DNA from 2 places in the Clostridium acetobutylicum ATCC 824 genome. Region 2 is predicted to be linked to the other one. Evidence: predicted binding sites of a transcription regulator. Region 2 holds the regulator's gene; the other holds the start of a gene.
The links. Region 2 encodes HrcA, which represses chaperone genes, less so after heat shock. Its sites were predicted from a motif close to TGTTAGCACTCNNNNNNNNNGAGTGCTAACA; they were not measured.

Region 1 (8,571 bases), 1.9 Mb from region 2:
TTTGCCTTATTACATTTTTTAATTAGTGTATGCGAATGAGAAAAAACCTTATTTTTTTATCGCCCCAACCAAGATCCCAGGGCACATGATATCTATCGGTAGTATGTGAATTGACTAGTGGATAACCGTGGGAATCAAAGGAGGTTATTAGAGCAAAGTGATCTATATTACCTCTTCCTTTTTCATAACAAACAATATCGCCAAAATCTAATTTTGATATGGCTGGATCTGGATTACTAGGAGTTGGAATGGCAAGTTCTTTAAAGGTTCCTACTTTAACAATACTTCCTTTACCACTGTATATAAGGTACTCTTTTAGTCCATCTGCATTGCTCCATGCTCTACTTCCAGAAGCTCTTCCGTATTTAGTAAGAGGACAGCGCCAAGATCCATCTTGTGAAAGACCGCCTCCTTCTTTATCACCTAAAGCTTGAGAAACGAAATTTGTACAATCCCCGCCTGCTCCATTAAAATCCATATATTTAGGGTTGTATTTAAAGTCATTTCCACTGCCCCAAGCTGCTCCGCAGTATTTATCAGCATAGGCTATTGCTTTTAATCTATCATATGCTCCATAGCGTACTGAGGTATTTAAGGTTTTCTTTTCTGCAAAAAAATTGTAATTTGGTGGAGTTGAAGGAGGTTCTGCATCTGCAGTAAAGGATTGAAGTGCATCCTCAAAGCAGTCAGTGTACCAATCACTAGAAATTACCCATTTATCATTTTTTCTAGCTAAACTTGTTGTATGTCTAATTCCTACTCCAAAAGAATTCAGTTTAGGTTCTGGATCATCCTTATATATATAATCGAATTTGTAAGATTCCTCTAAAGCAAGCCTTACAAAAGAGCCCCTTGGCATAACTCTTTTAACTCTTACAAAGGATTGTATGTTTTTAAACTGAATACCGCGATCTTCTGACCATTTCTTTAAGTATTTCACACGTTTTATTTCATGCTCTAGTGTGTATTTACCAAGCTTTTTTGAACTATCAAATACCTCTTTTAATGGGCTAGTATCTCCAGATACAAGACAAGAAGAACGTATATTATAAATTTTTTCAACTTCTGCTCTTAAAATTTCTTTGTCAGCCTCTGAAGGAGTTTTAAGAGCTGCCACAGCATTAAATGAAGGAGATATAATCAATATAATTAATATTAAGATTGTAAACCTTATTTTATATTGCTTAGAAATTGATAGCAAAACTAATTCCTCCCTTATACATAGCTTGATTATTATTGTTCCATAAAAAATATTTTATATAACAAATTAGAGCTGTAATATAAGGGGGGTGTTTCTATTTTATTAATTATATGGGAGGCATTTTTTTAATTTCATTTAAATTACATCATTAAATTATATTTATCCATATCAAGATCACTGGTTGGATTTGCTATGGGTAGTTTTATAAAAAATGTAGTACCATTACCAGGAGTAGTATGAAACCACATTTCCCCATTATGAGTATTTGTAATTGTATGGTATACCATGAACAAACCTAGTCCTGTACCTCCGCTTCTTTTAAAGGTAAAGGGCTCAAATAAATTATCCCTTAATTCTTCAGGTATTCCACCAGCAGTATCTGTAATAGAAAGTATTATATGTTTATTCTCTTGTTTAATTTTAATTTCGATAGAACCATCAATATCAATTGCTTGGATTGCATTAGATATGAGGTTTCTAATAGCCCTTTTAAAAAGAGGTTCTGAAATGTTAGCATAGCTGCTGTTACTATTTATAATGTTTAAGGATATTTTTTTGGAGTTACATTGTGGCTCAAATTCTTCTATAACATCTTTAATAATTTTAGATATTTCCATCGGTTTGATTTTTGGAGGACTAAATATGCTTAGAAGTTCCACAACCATAGTATTTAGTTCATCAGCTTGTTTTATTACTTTATCAAAATAATAATCTGCCTTAGCTTTATCAGAGGTTAGTTTACCTAGTTGTCCTAATCCTCTTATTACTGATAATGGATTCTTTAGGTCATGAACTGCAGTTGCTAGAAGCTTTGAAGTTCTCGATAGATTCATATTAGGTGAGTTTTTAATAGAACTACGGTCAATAATTGAAAGAGTGCTTTGAATAGACTCCACACATGATATAGTAAGGTCAAATATAGATGGATGTGCATACTTATTTGGTATGCATACGTCTATAGCTCCAACAATTTTCTTATTTACTTTAATAGGCACACCTATGCAGGTAAAAGAAGCATAAGCATTAACAAAGTGTTCTCTTCCGTATATTATTATTGGTTTACCGCAAGTAAGACAAGTACCTATTCCATTATTACCAATATATTTTTCAGAACAATTAGAACCAAGGCAAAATCTAAATTTTTTTTCTCCGAAATCATTTACATTACCGCTGATGTTAATAATCCAAGCTTTGCTATCTGCTAAGGCAATTAAAAATGGTATGTTAGTAACACGTAAGAATAAATAATCAAAATAAGGTTTTACAATTTTTATTAAATGAAGATTGTTTGAAATTTTATCATTTAGCTCATTATGAGAAAGAGTTTTTAATTTAATATGTTTAGGATTGACGCCCATATTTTTGCACCTTTTCCATGATTCCATAGTTAATGGTCTGAGTGTAGGATTTTTTTCTACAGTACCAATAAAGCTATCCCATTTGTGTATTAATTCATCTTTATCTGAAAAGTTTTCCACAGTCTATATCACCCCACACAAGTTATTATTATATAATATATCTTATTACATAATTTTACTCCTTTTTTAAGTAAAAGTATAGATAAATATACAAAAAATATAATTACATTAAAATATAACCATTTGTGTTTAACGATATCATAAAAGTCTGATGTTTCAACTTCATATTTATTATGAAATAGGAAGTTTAATATATAGATAACTACATATACTAACTCGGATTAGTAAAGATATTATTAGAAGGGAGGATTGAAAATGAGAAGACTTTCTGAGGCAGAAATGCTTTCTTTATCAGGATTGTTAAAAGCAGAAAATGATGGTTTAGCAGTTTCTAGGGCTATGGAATCAATTATAAAAGATGAGGATTTAAAGAAACAAGCAGAGGCAGGAATACTAGAAGCAGAGGGCAGAATAAAAGGCTTACAACAATTTATAAACGAAAATAGTGTTATAAGGTAAAGGGGGAAAGTAGCATGTCGACTATTTTAGGAAGTATAGTAAAAGGAAACACAGATATAGATGATCAAGTTATAGCTGGAGTTATGATGGATGGTGCTAAAAGTTCTGCAGGTGCTTATTTAAATGCAACACTTATAAGCACGACACCAGAGTTAAGAGCAGTTTACTCATCAAGCCTTAATCAGCTTATAGGAAGTAATGCAGCAATTAACGAATTGTCAGTAAATAAGGGTTGGACGAAACCTTATGATCCATCTGCTCAGCAATTATCAGAGGTAGTAGCTAAATCAAATGAAATATTGGATTAAAAATAAGGAGTCGCAAGACTCTTTATTTTTGATTTAGGCTTAAAATCTTATAAAAGAAATTATTTAAGTGTTAATAAGAGTTTACATATAATCATATAATAAGACTGATATAAATACTGCAAAAGGACTATAGTAATGGGGAGATGAATAATTGAGATTTTTTATAAAATTTATATTTCATAGAGCTACCTTTGTAGTTATTTCAGCATTAATACAGCTATTTGTTTTGATTTTTGTAATTATAAAATTTAACGAGTATTTTGTGTTCTTTTATGGAATTAGCATTGTAGTAAGCATAATTGCAGTATTGTATATACTTTACAATAATAGTAATCCAGCATATAAAATTGTGTGGATTATTCCAATATTAGTATTTCCTCTTTTTGGGGGATTATTTTATTTATTTTTTGGCGGAAGTAAGTTAAGCAGAAGAACTAGAAAAAAGATGGAGTGTATAGTAGCTAAGTCAAGAGCGGTATTGATAAAGGGTGAAGTGATAATAAATGAGATAAGGAATAATAATGAAACAGCAGCGAATCAATCAAGTTATATTCAAAATTATTCTCTTTTTCCTCCATATAAATACACAAAGGCAGAATATTTTTCAACAGGAGAAGAAACATTTAACGAACTTATAGAACAACTTAAAAAAGCAAAACAATATATTTTCCTTGAATACTTTATTATTAAAGAAGGAGTTATGTGGAATAGTGTTTTACAAATATTAAGAGATAAGGTACAAGAAGGAGTGGAGGTCAGAGTTATATATGATGACATAGGGTGTATGTTTACTCTGCCTAACGGATATCATAAAGAACTTGAGAAAATTGGCATTAAATGCTGCGTATTCAATCCTCTCATTCCTATGGTATCTTTTAAATTTAATAATAGAGATCATAGGAAAATTGCAGTAATTGATGGTTTGGTAGGATTTACTGGTGGAATAAATCTATCGGATGAGTACATAAATAAATATCAAAAGTATGGCTATTGGAAGGATACTGCAATTAAAGTGGAAGGAAAAGCAGCTTGGAATTTATCAGTTATGTTTTTATCTATGTGGAGCTTTCTTAGAGGAATAGATGAGGACTTTAATACATTCAAAAAGAATATTGAAAAAGAATTTTCTTCTAGAGAGGGATATGTTCAGCCATTTGCGGATAGCCCATTAGACGGAGAACCTGTTGGGGAAATTATATATATGAACTTGATAAGTAAGGCTACAAAATATGTTTATATTACTACACCTTATTTAGTTATAGGAAACGAGATGGTAACAGCACTGACCTCTGCCGCAAAGGGAGGAGTAGATGTTAGAATTATTACCCCACACATACCAGACAAAAAAATTGTTCATTCTGTAACTAAATCCTACTATAAAGTTTTAATTGAGAGCGGAGTTAAAATTTATGAGTATATGCCAGGCTTCATACATTCAAAAACTTATGTTTGTGATAATGAATACGGAGTTGTAGGCAGTATAAATATGGATTTTAGAAGTCTTTATCTTCATTTTGAGTGCGGTGTTTGGATGTATAAAACCAATACTGTATACGATATTAAGAAGGATTTTATGGATACATTAGATAAAAGTAAAGAGATAACTTTAGAAGAGATTAACAAAGTTAAGTGGTATAGTACTTTATGGCGCGTGGTTCTAAGAGTTTTTGCACCTTTGATGTAAGAAAGTTAATTGATTAAATATGGAAAAACGTATTGACAAAACTGTAATTATTGCTAAAATAAAATTAGCACTCGTTGATATAGAGTGCTAACAAAATACATAGTGATATTGAGCCAATGACCATAAGGTATTTGGTCTTTTGGGCATTTAAATATTAATCAAGTGAAGGGGTATGATAAAATGGCTGTAAAACAGTTTAAAGCTGAATCTAAAAGACTTCTCGATTTAATGATTAACTCAATTTATACAAATAAAGAAATATTTTTAAGGGAACTTATATCGAACGCAAGTGATGCTATCGATAAGTGCTATTATCGTTCACTCGTTGATACAAATATTACTTTCAATAAAGATGATTTTTATATAAGAATTTCAGCAGATAAAGAAAATAAAACTCTAACAATCACTGACACAGGAATAGGTATGACAAAGGATGATTTAGAAAACAATCTAGGTACTATTGCTAAAAGTGGTTCTTTTGCTTTCAAAAGTGAGAATGAAGCAAAGGAAGGAGTGGATATAATAGGGCAATTTGGAGTTGGTTTCTATTCAGCATTTATGGTGGCTGATGATGTTACTGTAATAAGCCGTTCGGTTGATTCTGAGGAAGCATATAAATGGGAATCAAAGGGAGTAGAAGGATATACTATTGAAAAATGCGAAAAAGAGACACCTGGAACTGAAATAGTATTAAAGATAAAAGAAAATACCGATGATGAAAAATATGATGAATTTTTAGATGAGTATAAACTAAGATCACTCATTAAAAAATACTCTGATTTTATAAAATATCCAATTAAGATGATGACTAAAAAAACAAGACCTAAAAAAGATAATGACAAGGAAACAGAAGAATATTTAGAAGATGAAACTTTAAATAGTATGGTTCCTATATGGAGAAAGAACAAAAATGAATTGAAGCAGGAAGACTACGATAACTTCTATATGGATAAGCACTTTGGATTTGAAAAACCTCTTAAGACAATCCACTCTAATGTAGAGGGAGTAGTAAGCTACAATACTCTTTTATTTATTCCTGCAAGTGCACCTTATGATTTCTATACAAAGGAATTTGAAAAGGGCTTAGAGCTTTACTCAAATGGAGTAATGATAATGCAAAAATGTGGAGATTTACTTCCTGATTACTTTAGCTTTGTTCAAGGTTTAGTTGATTCTCCAGATTTATCTTTAAACATATCAAGAGAGCTTCTTCAACACGATAGACAGCTTAAGTTTATTGCAAAGAAGATAAAAGAAAAAATTAAAAGTGAATTGTTATCAATGGCTAAGAATGATCGTGAAAACTATGTTAAATTCTTTAATAGCTTTGGTAGACAGTTAAAATATGGAGTTTATTCTGATTTTGGAAGTAATAAAGAAGTACTTCAAGATTTACTTATGTTCTATTCATCAACAGAGAAAAAGCTAGTAACCCTTGATGAATATGTTTCAAGAATGAAGGAAGATCAGAAATACATCTACTATGCAGCAGGTGAAAGTAATGAAAAAATTGAAAAACTTCCTCAAACTGAAGTGGTTAAAGACAAAGGATATGAAATATTATATTTCACAGATGATGTAGATGAATTTGCAATAAAAATGTTAATGAAATATAAGGAAAAAGAATTTAAATCTGTTTCAAACAAGGATTTAGGTTTTGAAGCGGATGAAAAAGAGAGTAAAAAGGAAACAGAGGAGAATAAAGATTTATTTGATTTCATGAAAGAAGTTTTAGATGGAAAAGTTAAGGAAGTAAGAGCTTCAAGTAGATTAAAATCACACCCAGTTTGTCTTTCAAATGATGGAGAGTTATCTATTGAAATGGAAAAAGTACTTAAAATGATGCCAGATAACAATAATGTTAAGGCTGAAAAAATACTTGAGATCAACACAAACCATGAAATGTTTAATTCCATTAAGGCAGCATTTAAGGATGATAAAGATAAATTAAAGAAATATGCAAGTCTTTTATATAATGAGGCTCTTTTAATAGAAGGTCTTCCTATAGAGGATCCAGTACAGTTTGCAAATGACGTTGCAAGTTTGATGAAATAAGTAAAAAAATGCAGAAAGTAATTTTCTGCATTTTTTTATATTTTTTTAGCATAATATATATATAAATGAAAACAAATATTACTTGATTTTTATTATTAATAAGTGTACTATGTAATTAAAGGTAAATATTATTATATAAAATTACTTACTAAAAGTTATTAGGTAAAGAAAAATAATTGCATATTTTATATATCTTAAAGAAAAATTAAAATGAGGTGATAGTAATGTCAAAGGATTTTTATGAAGCAGTTAAGAAAAGAAGAACTATTTATGGAATTGGTAAGGAAAGCCCAATTTCAGATGAAAGAATAAAGGAAATAGTAGAGCTTTTAGTTAAGGAGACTCCATCATCTTTTAATTCACAAAGCTCTAGAGTAGTTGTTTTATTTGGAAAAAATCATGATAAGCTTTGGGAAATAACTAAGGAAACTCTTAGAAAAATAGTTCCAGAAGGAAATTTTTCAAGTACAGAAGAAAAAATTAATTCCTTTAAGAGCGGATATGGAACAATACTTTATTTTGAAGATCAAAATGTTATAAAAAGTCTTCAAGATCAATTCCAATTGTATAAGGATAATTTTCCTGTTTGGTCAGAGCAATCATCAGGAATGCTTCAAATAAATATTTGGAATGCTCTTTCGCTAGAAGGTCTTGGAGCCTCACTTCAGCATTATAATCCACTTATTGATGATGCTGTAAGAGATGAATGGCATATTCCTCAGAATTGGAAACTTATAGGACAAATGCCTTTTGGAAAACCAACAGCAGATCCAGGAGACAAAGACTTTATACCAATAGATAGCAGAGTTAAGTTTTTTTAATAAGGTAAGGAAGGTTTCAAATAAGTGAAAAATATCACTTGTTTGAAACAAAATCCTTTAAATCTAAGGTCGAAAAGTTTTTGAAAGAAAATTCTACATAAAGACTAGTAAAGTGCAACTTATACATTTCAATAAATATATTTGAGGCTCTTTTAATGTCATTAAGTATCCGTACATCAGTATAATTTATACCTAACCCTCCTATACAAACAGTTCCATTTTCTCAGAATATGTCTAGTGTTTCTTTTAGATTTTTAGAAAAAAACACAGGCACTACCCTCTACGATTCCAACAGAATTATTTTTAAATCTTATTATTATAGCCAAAAATCTTCTACGCAAACATATCTTAGAAAGGTTTCAAAATGTAAATATCAAGATTAAACATTTCCTTCAAGCGTCCATTATAAAATCTATATTATGAATATATTAATTCCTTTATATAAGCCTACATGTACTTTTGTAACATTAGAATTTTCGTTGAATATTATATTAATTGGATGCATGTAGTAGGAGAAAATATGCTTATAGCAGAATTAAGTCGAAGAGGTTCTTAAGTAGAATAT
Region 2 (8,571 bases):
CTTTAAAGTCAGCATCTACTACATTATCATCAGCGCCGCCATTTGTTTTCTGTGAAGCTCCTGCATTTGGATCTGCTCCTGGTGCACCTTGAGCTCCGCTTTGCTCATACATTTTAGTTGTTATAGCATATAACGCTTGAGTTAAATCTTCTGTTGCTTTTTTAATCGCTTCGATATCGTCTCCATCTTTTACCTTGCTTAGCGCTTCTTTTTTAGCTTCGATATTTGACTTATCTTCAGCTGATACTTTGTCTCCAAGATCCTTTAAAGCTTTATCTGTTTGGAATACTATCTGATCAGCATTGTTTTTAACTTCAATATTTTCTTTTTTCTTCTTATCTTCTTCTGCAAACTTTTCTGCATCTTTAACAGCCTTATCTATTTCTTCATCACTTAAGTTTGTTGAAGCTGTTATTGTAATATGAGATTCTTTTCCTGTTCCCTTATCTTTAGCTGATACATTTACTATACCATTAGCATCTATATCAAATGTAACTTCGATTTGTGGAACTCCTCTTGGTGCTGGTGCTATACCATCAAGAGTAAATCTTCCAAGGCTCTTATTATCAGCAGCCATTTTTCTTTCACCTTGAACTATATTTATTTCAACTGATGGTTGATTATCTGCTGCAGTTGAGAATACTTGACTCTTCCTAGTTGGTATTGTAGTATTTCTTTCTATTAGAGGAGTAGCAACTCCGCCTAAAGTCTCAATTCCAAGTGTTAATGGACTAACATCAAGAAGTAATACGTCTTTTACATCTCCTGTTAAAACTCCTGCTTGAATAGCTGCACCAATAGCAACACATTCATCAGGGTTAACACCCTTTGATGGATCTTTTCCTGTATAGTTTTTAACTGCTTCTTGAACTGCAGGAATTCTTGTTGAACCACCTACTAAAACTATTTTATCTATATCATTTATTGAAAGTCCTGCATCACTAAGTGCTTTTTTCATTGGCTCTATAGTATCTTGAACTAAGCCTTCTGTCAATTCATTAAATTTTGCTCTTGTAAGATTCATATCTATATGCTTTGGACCTGTTGCATCAGCTGTTATAAATGGAAGATTTATATTAGTCTGAGTTGAAGATGATAATTCAATTTTTGCTTTTTCAGCAGCTTCTTTTAATCTTTGAAGTGCCATCTTATCATTTCTTAAATCAATTCCATTATCTTTTTTAAATTCTTCTGCAATGTAATCCATTATTTTCTCATCAAAATCGTCTCCACCTAAGTGAGTGTTTCCGTTTGTTGACTTAACTTCAAAAACACCATCACCAAGTTCTAGTACTGATACATCAAAAGTACCACCACCTAAATCATAAACAAGAATTTTTTGATTAGTATCCATTTTATCAAGACCATAAGCAAGTGATGCTGCTGTAGGTTCGTTTATTATTCTAAGAACCTCAAGTCCCGCAATTTTTCCTGCATCCTTTGTTGCCTGTCTTTGGCTATCATTAAAGTAAGCTGGTACTGTTATAACCGCTTGTGTAACAGTTTCTCCAAGATAAGCTTCTGCATCTGCCTTCAATTTTTGAAGAATCATAGCTGAAATTTCTTGTGGTGTATAATTTTTATCATCTATGGCTACTTTTTCAGCAGTTCCCATTTTTCTTTTTATTGATATTATAGTTTTATCTGGATTTGTGATTGACTGTCTTTTTGCAACCTGTCCAACTAATCTTTCTCCATTCTTCTGAAAAGATACAACTGAAGGAGTTGTTCTTGCACCTTCTGAATTTGCTATAACTGCTGGATCTCCACCTTCCATAACAGCTACACATGAATTTGTTGTTCCTAAATCAATTCCAATTACTTTTGACATTATAAAAACCTCCTATATATTTAGTTGGCAACTTTAACCATACTATGTCTTAATACTTTATCTCCTCTTTTATATCCTTTTTGTAGGACTTCCACAACTTCATTTTCTCCATAACCTTCATCTTCTATATGCATAACCGCATTGTGAAGATTAGGATCAAATTTTCCTTCACTAGGTATTTCTTCAATACCTAATTTTGAAAGAGAATTCTTAAACTGTTTTACAACCATTTCTACACCTTTTTTTATATCTTCTGCACTACCTTCTGTTGAAGCTGCTCTTTCAAGATTATCAAGTGTAGGAAGCATTTCATTTATTACATCGCTACAAGCATCTGTATAAATGCCTTCCTTTTCCTTTGCAGTTCTATTTCTATAATTTTCATACTCTGCACTTAATCTCAAAAGTCTATCTTTAGCAGCATCCAATTCATTTTTCAATTTTTCATTTTCATCCTTTAATTTTAAATTTTCTTCACTAAGATTTTCATCTGAAATCTCAGAATTATTGGATTCCTCTTCTTTAGAAGATTCTTCACTATTTCCTTCAACCTCGATTTCCTCTTGGGAAGCTATAGTTTCTTCATCTTCCATTGTAACATCTTTACTATCTTTTTCTTGCATAAGCTCACCTCTTACTCTACTAGCTATTATTCATTTTATCTAAATTATTATTAATCTGGTCTACTACTTCCATAATGACCTTGATTACTTTTGAATAAGGTATCCTTGTCGGTCCTATAATTCCTATAGTTCCCAATGGTCTCCCATTGTATTTATATACTGAAGATACAACGCTAAAATCTCTAGCTTCTTTTATACTATTTTCATTACCAATATTCACGGTAACTCCACCAGAAGCATTAAATAAAGTATCTAGTATCCTTCTATCATCAATTACAGACAAAAATTCCTTGGCTTTTTCAATATCCTTAAATTCAGGATAGTTAAAAATATTCATAGTACCTTCTTTATAAACTTCAGTAGAATCAGCTTCTCTTAAAATATCATAAAGATTTGGCATTATGCAATCAAATATATGGCCATACTCACGTAGATCCTTTTTAATATTATTTATTACCTCAAGATTTATTTGTTCTATGGTAAGTCCCTTGAGTTTAGAGTTTAATATATTAGCTATTCTCTCAAGTGAACTATTCTCTATGTTACTCTTTACTCTAATGATACTGTTTTTAATCATACCACTATCTGTAATAAATACACATAGAATCATATTTGGCTCTATATTAATTAAACTTATTGATTTAATATAACTTTTTCTAGCTGACAATGATTTTACTACACATGTAAGCTTAGTCATCTCAGACACTAAAGACATTGCCTGTTTTACAAGTTTATCTATCTCATAAAGTGCACTATCTATTATCTTTGCTTTTATAAGCATCTCTTCTTCAACTGACATACTTGGTATTTCCATAAGTCTATCAACATATAATCTATATCCTTTATCAGAAGGTTTTCTTCCAGAAGAGGTATGGAGTTGTTCAATATAACCCATTTCCTCTAAGTCTGCCATTTCATTCCTTATAGTAGCAGAACTTATTCCTAGATTATACTTCTTCGCAATGGTCCTTGAACCAACAGGCTCACCATTATTTATATAATCGTTTATTATAGCCTGAAGAATCTTAAGTTTTCTTTCCTCCATTTCCATATTATCACCTCTTTATTAGCACTCACTCTCTTTGAGTGCTAATGACTATGTTTATAAAATATCACCTGACATTATCTTTGTCAACTTTTCTTATTTTCATAAAATTAGTCTATTTCTCCTCAGATGCTATTTAGCCATGTTTTATACTAATTTTCTAAGAATTTTTCGTCATTATTCCATATATCGCTATAATAGAAAATCACACATTATAGAATTAGATATCTGCATGCCTCTCTCAGTCAAGAATACTCGGTGTTCATTCAAAATTATCATACCAATTGTTTCATATTTTTTTATAACATCTCCATAAACCTCTTGTATATCCTTATTAAATTTCAACTTAAATTCCTCAATTGATACTCCCCGAGTTTTTCTAAGTCCTAAAAACATGAATTCTTCCATATCTTCTTTAAGTAAATTCCTATGATTCTCTTCTACTACGCTATTACCCTTTGAAATTTGTTCTATATATTTTTTCACATTATTTATATTTCTATACCTTACTCCATTAAAATACGAATGCGCTGATGCCCCACAACCTATATAGTTATCAAGCTCCCAGTAAATAAGATTGTGTCTACACTCTTTATCTTTAACCGCAAAGTTAGAAATTTCATATTGATTATATCCTTTTTCTTCAAGAAAAGTACGCGCAAAAGAATACATATCTCTTTCTTCATCCTCATTTGGAAGCTTTAACTTACCACCCTCATTCATTTTAAAATAAGGTGTTCCTTCCTCAACTATTAGACTATATGAAGAAATATGTTCAGGCTTTAATTTTGTTATAAACTCCAATGACTCCTTAAAATCTTCTAAAGTCTGATCTGGAATTCCAAACATTAAATCCACATTTATATTATTAAAACCTAAATTTCTAGCTCTTTTAAAAGCAACTGTAAACTCCTTTAACGTATGTATTCTACCAAGCTTTTTTAAAAGTCTATCTTGACACGCTTGAAGACCTATACTTAATCTATTTACTCCCATATCCTTAAATACCATGAGCTTTTTTTCTGTAAATGAATTAGGATTACCTTCTACTGTAAACTCAACATCTTTAGTTTTTCTAACCTTCTTTAAGGCATCACATAATATATTTAAAGCTTCTATTGATAGAAAACTAGGAGTACCTCCTCCAATAAAAATACTGCTAAAAACTTTATTTATGCTAGCCTTTTCAATTTCTGTACATAATGCTTTTGCATATGGTATCATGTAATCTTCTATACATGCATAGGATGGAAAATCACAATAAAGGCATTTGCTCTTACAAAATGGGATATGTATATAAAGACCTAATTTGTTCATAAAATCATCTCAATTCAATTAAAAAGATAAGTAAATTTTTTGTAAAACTTAAATACTATATGCACCACAATCTTAACATGATTATGAACATATAGTATTTTTAATTCAGCTGATTTCACTTTGGTTTTGTAAAAATTAAATTTAACCTAATACCAAATCTAATCATTCTTGAGTATTGACATAAAGGCTTCTTGCGGAACTTCAACACTTCCTACCTGTCTCATTCTCTTCTTACCTTCCTTTTGTTTCTCAAGAAGTTTTCTCTTTCTTGAAATATCTCCTCCATAGCATTTTGCAAGTACATCTTTTCTTAATGCTTTAACTGTTTCTCTAGCTATTATTTTACTTCCAACTGCTGCTTGTATTGGTATTTCAAATAGCTGTCTTGGGATTATTTCTTTTAATTTTTCTGCCATAGTTCTTCCTTTTGCATAAGCTCTATCCTTAGGTACAATCATAGATAACGCATCCACAACCTCTGAATTTAAGATTATATCCAATTTTACAAGCTCTGTTCTCATATAACCATCTAATTCATAATCAAAAGAAGCATATCCCTTAGTTCTAGATTTAAGCGAATCAAAAAAATCATATATAATTTCATTAAGAGGCACCCTATAATTAAGCATTACTCTTGTTGTTTCTATATATTCCATATCTATAAAGGTTCCCCTTTTATTTTGACAAAGCTCCATTACAGCTCCAACAAAATCAGATGGCGTTATTATCTGTGCTTTTACAACGGGTTCTTCCATATAATCTATTTCTGTAGGTTCTGGAAGATTTGTAGGATTAGTTATTTCAATTAGAGTTCCATCTGTCTTTTTAACTTTATATATAACAGATGGTGCTGTCATTATTACATCTAAATTGAATTCCTTTTCTATTCTCTCCTGCATTATCTCCATGTGAAGTAGTCCTAGAAATCCACATCTAAAACCAAATCCAAGCGCTATTGACGTTTCAGGTTCAAAATTAAGTGCAGCATCATTTACTTGAAGTTTCTCAAGTGCTTCCTTAAGCTCCTCATACTTTGAACTATCTATAGGATAAATACCACTATAAACCATAGATATAGCCGGTCTATATCCAAGAAGAGGCTCCTTTGCTGGATTATTTACTTCCGTTATTGTATCTCCAACTCTAGCATCTCTTACATTTTTAATAGATGCAGTTATATATCCAACATCTCCAGCCTTAAGTTCTTCTACCTTTAAGTAGTTGGGTACAAATACACCAACCTCAATAACCTCATATTCCTTATTAGCTGCCATAAGCTTTATTCTCGTACCTGCCTTTACCGTTCCATCTTTAATTCTTATATGGCATACAACACCTTTATAGCTATCATAGTATGAATCAAAAATAAGAGCCTTCAGTGGACCTTTTTCATCTCCACTAGGTGCTGGAACTTTTTGTACTACAGCTTCAAGTACATCTTCAATATTAAGACCAGTTTTAGCAGATATAAGAGGAGCATCACTGGATTCTATTCCTATTACATCTTCAATCTCATTTTTTATCTCATCCGGTCTAGCACTTGGAAGATCTATTTTATTGATTACTGGAACCACCTCAAGTCCATGATCTACTGCCATATAGCAATTCGCAAGAGTTTGTGCCTGTATTCCTTGCGTTGCATCTACAACTAATACAGCACCCTCACAGGCTGCTAAACTTCTTGAAACCTCATAGTTAAAATCTACATGACCTGGGGTATCTATAAGATTTAGTATATACTCCTGCCCGTCTTCTGGCCTCTTATATATTAATCTTGCCGCTTGAGATTTTATTGTTATTCCTCTTTCTCTCTCAATCTCCATATTATCAAGAACTTGCTCTTCCATCTCTCTGTGTGTTAAGGTTCCTGTATGTTCAAGCAATCTATCAGCAAGCGTTGATTTACCATGATCTATGTGCGCAACTATGCAAAAGTTTCTTATATGTTTTTGTCTTTCACTTTGCATTTTGTTATCCCTCCAAATGTACGAATCAATTTAAATTATAGCATAAATAAAAGGGTTTTTGTCAACAAAAACCCTTTTATAGGATTTTAGCTTTGTTTCACTAGTAAACCCTATGAATAAAGCCTAGTAACTTTATTTTAAATATTCCTATATATGCTGTAATATCATCCATATAGTTATTTATATCTTTATAATATTCATCCAGCTTACAGAACAAAATACTTTTCTCACGTTCAGCATAATCCTCTATACTTTTATTTATATAGATTTTATAATGCAAGGTTTCAAATCTTATATCAAATGGGTTTTCACTATAGAGTATTCTAAATTTAGGTACATAAACTCTAGATAACATATCGAAATTGTCCTTGCTAGAATTTTTACTTTTACTTTTATTTTCAAGATTATCTAAATGTTTTTCCATATCATCTAGATTGTAATCATTGCTTTCATTTCTAGATCTCTCTTCACTTACCTTTATGTGAACATCATTACAATATATACTTCTATTAAGTTCAATATTGTTTAATATAATAAATATAATAACACCAAAAAAAACCATCATACAAAATATAATTTTATATCTTTTTATCATATATAAAAAAGCACCTCCTTTTTAAGGATGTACTTTTTTACAGTATTTTATTCATTTTTTGCCATTTAAGTATTCTGCAATAATTCTTGCTAAATATTTAGAAGTTCCCTTAGCCTCATCAATTGTGTTTATATCTGAGCCTACCTCTAACAAAAATGCATTATTACTTTTTTGTTGATTGTAATAATTTATTCCATAATCATAATAATATATCCCATTAAATATACCAGGAAAATCCTTATTGCATATTGATACAAGTCCATTAACAAGAGCCATATTCTTATCAAAATGCGGATTTTTTCTTGTCATGACAAACATAAATTTAGCTACATCTTCACCATTTATTCTAGCAGTAACTTTACTTTTAGGCACATCAGAATCTCTATGCATATCTATTATCATTTTAAAATCGCCATACTGCTTTAAATACTTATCAAGTGTTTCACCTGAACGCGTATAACTTTTATTATAATCAACCACATTATGAACTGTTTTATCATTTATAGCATATATACCATATTTCTCTCCCAGTTCCTTAACAAGTTCATCGCCCACCGCACATACATTTTGAGTTGAATTCAAAGAATCTGCTGGATATGGCTTATATGCTTCTGTTGTATGTGAATGATATATTAAAATTTCAGGCTTTGATTTATCAAGTGCCTTTTTTAATTTAGGATCATAAATATTTTCATTTATATTTTTTAAGGGTTCATTTTGAACAGAACCACTTGTACTCTTAACCACATCTTTATCATCTAAAGTAAAGCTTTCATTAGGGCATTCACTTTTTATAGACTTAGGCAATGCCTCACCTAAAAATGATACTTCTTTAGATATTACATTTTCAGGCTTATTTATATCAAGTCCTGCTGCTGATAAAATAATGTTTTTTATGGAATATGTATTTTCACTTGTATTCTTATTATTAGCTACTTTAACCCAAGGTAAACTATAATCTACTATATGAGCATACATACCATTTCCATTCTCATATGTTTTATCTACATTTATTCCAATAATATTTAATAAACTTACACCTAAAATTAAAAATATTAAAATAAACATTCCTAATTTAAAATAAAATTTATCTTGTTTTTTGTTTATCACTTTAACAACCATTATATCCCCTCCGTTAATAAATATATTAAGAGGAATGGATGTTTATTACTTAGAAATTAATTAACATATTT

Region 1: the regulator HrcA is predicted to act here: its motif matches at 5,193-5,223, upstream of htpG (molecular chaperone HtpG).

The regions. Positions count from the first base shown of each region.
Region 1 covers NC_003030.1:3,485,632-3,494,202, reverse strand. Annotated here, with positions in the region: gene CA_RS17085 (amidase domain-containing protein) at 23-1,201, opposite strand; gene CA_RS17080 (ATP-binding protein) at 1,342-2,679, opposite strand; gene CA_RS17075 (hypothetical protein) at 2,935-3,138, shown strand; gene CA_RS17070 (spore coat protein) at 3,153-3,446, shown strand; gene cls (cardiolipin synthase) at 3,598-5,130, shown strand; gene htpG (molecular chaperone HtpG) at 5,311-7,185, shown strand; gene CA_RS17055 (nitroreductase family protein) at 7,410-8,006, shown strand.
Region 2 covers NC_003030.1:1,418,808-1,427,378, reverse strand. Annotated here, with positions in the region: gene dnaK (molecular chaperone DnaK) at 1-1,831, opposite strand, end outside; gene grpE (nucleotide exchange factor GrpE) at 1,852-2,454, opposite strand; gene hrcA (heat-inducible transcriptional repressor HrcA) at 2,474-3,505, opposite strand; gene hemW (radical SAM family heme chaperone HemW) at 3,692-4,816, opposite strand; gene lepA (translation elongation factor 4) at 4,975-6,783, opposite strand; gene CA_RS06730 (hypothetical protein) at 6,884-7,378, opposite strand; gene CA_RS06725 (stage II sporulation protein P) at 7,430-8,500, opposite strand; gene gpr (GPR endopeptidase) at 8,557-8,571, opposite strand, start outside.